One region of the Vreelandella neptunia genome, then DNA from elsewhere that is predicted to be linked to it. Evidence: predicted binding sites of a transcription regulator. Region 1 holds the regulator's gene; the other holds the start of a gene.
What was found. Region 1 encodes LexA, which represses DNA repair genes until DNA is damaged. Its sites were predicted from a motif close to TACTGTNTANNTANACAGTA; they were not measured.
Positions count from the first base shown of each region.

Region 1 (3,138 bases):
TCAGCTAGCGTAGGCGTTCGCATGTTTTCCTTCTTCAGGTTTGGCTTCTTCAAGGGTCATGGGTAACGGCGCATTCATGGCAGCCACAACGACAGGAAGCAAGCGTCTGACCAAATCACGCACCGAGACCTGTTCGTGGTAATCCTTCTCCGCGATATCGCGCAGTGCATCGAGGCCAGAAAGGGTAAATATTACCGTCCCAAGCATAAAGTGTAGCCGCCAAAAGCGCTCAGCGTCAGGCAGATCCGGCGTTGCTTTACGTACAAGCTCGGTGAAGCGGGTAAACACATCACCATACTCTTGCTGGATATAGCGCCTGAGATGCCCCTGTGCCTGGCTGTAGGCAAGACCGAGCAAGCGCATGAACACTTTTAAGCTATTACGTTCGGCGGGTACCGCAAGAACGGTGGTGGCCATGGTTTCGAGCAGTGTTTCAAGTGGAATAACACGACCAGCGTGTTGGCCTTCCAGCTCATCCAGCGCGGTATGAAAACGCTGAGTAAAAGGATCCAAATAGCGGGAAAAAACGGCCTGAATCAGGGCTTTTTTGGAACCAAAATGGTAATTAACAGCGGCCAGGTTAACGCGCGCTTTGCTAGTGATGTTGCGCAGCGAAGTTTCGGCAAAACCCCGCTCTGCAAACAGCACCTCAGCAGTATCGAGTATACGGGTCACCGTATCAGATTGAGCCATGTCGCTCTCCAGGGAAACAGGTGTTTAAAACATAGCAAAATACTATGCCATAACCTTGGTGGGCTCAACGCTTGATTTACTGACAAAATGTGGCAGGTTAAATAAGCAGAAACTTAGTTTCAAACGATTAAGGGGCCTCTGTTTAACGTAATGAGCGAAGACCAGACAAGGCAAAAATCAACGAAAAAGCGGAGTTTACGGGTTGTAAATGAGCATTTTGAGGCGATTTTTAACGCCGTATGGTCGAGCGCAATAGTTAATCAGAGGTTTCTTAGGAAAATTGTATAGACATAGTCGATAGGCACTGACAGGCCATATACTGGACAGAGGAACATACTGTATACTTAAACACTTATTGATTAAGTCGACATTTAGCTTGTTACTGTCTATTCACTATTTATGGAGTCTGGTATGTCGCGTCCGCTAACCGCTCGCCAACAGCACGTGTTTGATTTTATCGTTAAGACTATGGGCGAATTTGGCTACCCTCCTACCCGTGCTGAGATTGCCAAAGCACTCGGCTTCCGCTCCCCCAATGCGGCTGAAGAGCACCTGCGCGCGCTGGAACGCAAAGGCGTTATTCGCATTATCCGCAACACGTCTCGAGGCATTCGCCTGCCCAACCAGGAACCTCAAGAGACCCTCGATAGCGCAGTCACCGCGTTACCCGCTGCCAACGTTGAACCCCTGCCCGCTGGCCTGCCAGTGATCGGTGAGGTGGCCGCTGGAAGCCCCATTTTAGCCGCTGAACATATTGATCGTTACTGCCCCCTACCGGCTGAGTACTTCACGCCCAAAGCTGACTACCTGCTGCGTGTGCGCGGGCTTTCCATGAAGGATATTGGCATTTTGGAGGGTGATTTATTGGCGGTTCATCGCACCGACCGAGTGCGCGATGGCCAGATTGTGGTTGCCCGCTTAGACGATGAAGTAACGGTTAAACGCTTCAAACGCCAGGGGCATCAAGTGACGCTGTTTGCAGAGAACCCTGATTTTGCGCCCATTGAAATCGACCTGCGCTCCCAATCCCTCGATATCGAAGGCGTTGGAGTCGGAGTGATTCGAGGCGGTAACGGCCAGGCACTCGGCTAGCAGCCTGTCGGACTTAACACTGATCTACTGCGAATCCCGGTATTTTGGCCAACTTTATTCGATCGATTTCGTTAAATAGCGCGCTATTCGCCTCAATCGATCGATAAATTTGGCTCAAAATCCGTGCTTCTCGCGACGATCGGTCAAGCCCGACAGGCTGCTAGTCCCCACACTATTGCATGTCGATATAGCGGTGGTCATTGAAGGTGGCCACCCAGTTAGGGTGATAGACCAATAAAATACTTAGCAGCATGCCGGTAATAAACGCCTCTGAAGGCATTAACAAGGGCAGGAAGCGCGCGTACTCCTGGGCAAGGTAGATCGCCTCAGGGTCAGTCCCTGCGACGATAATCAGCACTACCGCCGCCAGACCTCCCCCTAGCGTTGCCAGCGCCGCGCCAAAAAAGCCGCAGGCAAACAGAAAGACCATCAAGTTATCCGGCAGGCGGCGATCTACCAGCCGCCATACCGTGCCAATAACGGCCGCCGGAACGATCCCGGTAACCAGCACATTTGCCCCCAACAACATCCATTCATTGCGACCAATCACCACCATGGCGATATTGATCAGCACGTTGCTGATCAGCGCTAACGGCGCTTTAAAAACCAGTGTCATCAATACCGTAAAGACAAGGTGCAGCGTTAGCCAATCAACCGCCTGCGCGCGAAGCTGCCACATAAGCATCACCGCCAGCGTGGCGCCTAACCAGCGGTGCTGAAGCGCGGTATCCTCGATCAATACCTGCCAGGGCCGCCGCCAAAGTGTCCACGCTATCACGCCCAGCGAGAGTAGCCAGGTGAGCAGCAGCGCCCAGGGCGCTAGTACACTTTGCGCAAATGACATGGCGGCCTCTAGGGTTGATGAGCGTTAACTAAATACCACTGTCTTGTTGCCGTGCACCAGCACGCGATCTTCCAAGTGCCAGCGCAAGCCCCGAGCGAGCACGGCTTTTTCTACATCACGTCCAAAGCGCACTAGATCAGTGGGTGTGTGGCAGTGGCTAACACGATGGATATCCTGTTCGATGATAGGACCTGCGTCGAGTTCCTCGGTTACATAGTGACAGGTAGCGCCGATCAGTTTAACGCCACGCTGGTAGGCTTGATGGTAAGGCTTAGCCCCGGCAAAAGAGGGCAAAAAGCTGTGGTGAATATTGATCACTCGCCCCGCATAGCGCGCGCACAGCTCGGGGGGCAGTATTTGCATATAGCGCGCCAGCACCACGCAGTCAGCGCGAGCGCTGTCGATTTCAGCTTGAACCTTGGCAAACGACGCTTGCTTATTGTCGGGGTCGACCGGCACATGGTGGTAAGGAATGCCGTACCACTCGGTCAGCGAACGCATATCGTCAT
Region 1 is NZ_CP140255.1:2,005,319-2,008,456, reverse strand. It holds gene SR894_RS09340 (TetR/AcrR family transcriptional regulator) at 1-693, opposite strand; gene SR894_RS09345 (L,D-transpeptidase) at 1-23, opposite strand, end outside; gene lexA (transcriptional repressor LexA) at 1,105-1,785, shown strand; gene SR894_RS09330 (energy-coupling factor ABC transporter permease) at 1,958-2,629, opposite strand; gene purU (formyltetrahydrofolate deformylase) at 2,654-3,138, opposite strand, start outside.

Region 2 (3,138 bases), 250 kb from region 1:
GATGAAGATTTGCGCGCCGACCGTCAGCCTGAGTTCACCCAGATTGATATCGAGGCGTCGTTTGTGGAAGAGAACGACATCATGGGCATTACCGAAGCCATGATTCGTCAGCTATTCCAAGAAGTGCTGAAGGTAGAGTTGCCAGAATTTCCGCGCATGACCTGGCAGGAGGCGATGGATCGTTTCGGTTCCGATAAGCCTGATCTGCGTATCCCGCTGGAACTGACCGATGTCGATGACCTGATGCAGCAGGTTAACTTCAACGTCTTCTCTGGCCCCGCCAAGGCTGATGATGGTCGCGTCGCGGCACTGAAAGTACCCGGTGGCGCCAAGCTGTCGCGCAAAGAGATCGACGAATATACCAAGTTTGTCGGCATCTACGGCGCCAAAGGTTTGGCGTGGATCAAGGTCAACGAGCGCGCCAAAGGGCTTGAAGGTCTGCAGTCTCCGATCGTCAAGTTTATGGAAAACATCGTTGAAGAGCTGCTCGACCGCGTGGGCGCAGAAGATGGTGACATCATCTTCTTCGGTGCCGATAAAGCGCGAATCGTTAACGAAGCCATTGGCGCGCTGCGCGTCAAGCTCGGTGCTGACCTGGAACTCTATACTCAAGAGTGGGCGCCACTGTGGGTAGTCGACTTCCCAATGTTTGAAGCCGACGACAACGGCCGCCTTAGCCCACTGCACCACCCCTTTACCGCGCCTTCCTGCACACCGGAAGAGCTCAAGGCCGATCCTGCCAACGCGCTTTCACGCGCTTACGATATGGTGCTCAACGGTACCGAATTGGGCGGCGGCTCTATTCGTATCCACGATCAGACCATGCAGAGCACGGTGTTTGAGATTCTAGGCATTGGTGAAGAAGAAGCCCAAGAGAAATTTGGCTTCCTGCTGGATGCACTGCAGTACGGTGCGCCGCCTCATGGTGGCTTAGCCTTTGGCTTGGATCGCTTGGTCATGCTGATGGTTGGTGCCAAGACTATTCGTGAAGTCATCGCCTTCCCGAAAACCCAAAGCGCTGCCTGTTTGATGACCAATGCACCGGGCGAAGTCAGCCCCGAGCAGTTGAAAGATTTGAACATCCGTCTACGTCAGAAAGTCAAAGCGGAACCCGCCGCCGAATAAATCGGTTTGGATGGCTGCTCAACACCGACGCCGTGGCGTCGGTGTTTTTGTATGTTCTAGTCACACGAGTATCGACGCCATGGAAGAGCAAAAGTCCGTCGTACCCATTCGCATTTTGGGCATAGACCCTGGCTCCCGGGTAACCGGTTACGGGGTGATCGATATTATTGGCGTTAAACCTTGCTACGTAGCGAGTGGCTGTATCCGCACGGCAGAAGGGGCCTTGGAGCAGCGCTTGGCGCAAATTTACGCCGGCCTTAGCGAAGTCGTCGGCCTGCATCGACCCTGCCAGGTGGCCATTGAGCGGGTCTTTATGGCCAAAAACCCCGATTCAGCGCTGAAGCTGGGCCAGGCTCGGGGGGCGGCAATGGTGTGTATGGCCAATCATGGCTTAAGCCTTGCCGAATACGCCGCGCGGCAGATAAAGCAGGCGGTGACTGGCCAGGGCGGCGCGGATAAAGAGCAGGTGCAGCATATGGTGACAGCAATTCTGCAGCTCTCTGCTACCCCACAAGCTGACGCCGCCGACGCGTTAGCCATTGCGTTAACCCATGCTTATAACGGCTCTGTGTTTAGCAGCCATGGCTTGCCCGCCGCGCCATCTCGGGGCCGCCGTCGCTCAACTGGACGCTGGCGGCTTTAATTCCCGCTGTGCCGGTGGCTGAACTACTGGTCACCTGTACAGAGTCGCTTTATAGTAATCACCTGTTTTTCACTCTATTTTTTTCATTCCGGTGCGAGCGTATTTATGATTGGACGTCTGAGTGGTCAGCTAGTGGCAAAGCAACCTCCCTGGATTGTGATCGACGTTCATGGCGTAGGTTACGAACTGGAAACCTCAATGAATACGCTGGTCGCACTTCCGGCGATTAACGAGAGCGTCTCATTATTTACCCATTTAACCATTCGTGATGACGCCCACTTACTTTATGGCTTCGGCCGTGAGCATGAACGTGCTTTGTTCCGTGCCTTGATCAAAGTCAATGGCGTAGGGCCCAAGCTTGCACTAGCCATCCTGTCGGGCATGGACGAAGACGCCTTTATGCGCTGCGTCCGTGACGACGACAGCAAGGCGCTGACATCACTGCCAGGGGTGGGCAAGAAAACTGCTGAGCGGCTGATTATTGAAATGCGCGACCGTTTCCCCGAGTGGGAAGATGGCAGCAACGCGCTACTACCCCTTGAGGCCACCAATGGCCGTGCTTCTGCCCGCGATAGTCTTGCCGATGCGGAAGCCGCGTTAGTCAGCTTGGGGTATAAACTGACTGAGGCCTCGAAAATGCTCGCCGATATCGATCCCAACCAGTCTACCGAAGCGCTTATTAAAGCCGCGCTCACCCAACGCATGAGTGGTTAGAACGGAATAAATAACAAATTGCGGGTAGCGGATAGAGCTTTGTGAATAGACCTTTTTGAATTGCCATAAAGAAGAGCACCTATGTTAGAACACGATCGGCTGATCGCCGCTGAACCTGAACAGGGAGAGGGGCGCATTGATTACGCGATTCGCCCCAAGCGGCTGGATGACTATATTGGCCAGCCGCGTGTGCGTGAACAGCTGGAAATCTTTATCGGCGCCGCACGGCTGCGTGAAGAGAGCCTGGATCACACTCTGGTATTTGGCCCCCCGGGGTTAGGTAAAACGACCCTCGCGCATATTATTGCCACCGAGATGGGCGTCGGTATGAAGTCGACTTCCGGGCCGGTACTCGAGCGGGCAGGCGATCTAGCCGCCATGCTGACTAATTTAGAGCCTGGCGACGTACTCTTTATCGATGAAATTCATCGCCTGTCGCCGGTGGTAGAGGAAGTGCTCTACCCGGCCATGGAAGATTTTCAGCTCGACATCATGATTGGTGAAGGGCCTGCGGCGCGTTCGATTAAACTGGATCTTCCGCGCTTCACCCTGGTAGGTGCTACTACTCGGGCAGGGTTATTGACCTCCCCGCTGCGCGATCGGTTTGGTATCGTGCAACGGCTTGAGTTTTATAACCTGGAAGAGCTAACAGAAAT
Region 2 is NZ_CP140255.1:2,251,364-2,254,501, reverse strand. It holds gene aspS (aspartate--tRNA ligase) at 1-1,125, shown strand, start outside; gene ruvC (crossover junction endodeoxyribonuclease RuvC) at 1,205-1,768, shown strand; gene ruvA (Holliday junction branch migration protein RuvA) at 1,874-2,482, shown strand; gene ruvB (Holliday junction branch migration DNA helicase RuvB) at 2,564-3,138, shown strand, end outside.
Region 2: the regulator LexA is predicted to act here: its motif matches at 1,793-1,812, upstream of ruvA (Holliday junction branch migration protein RuvA).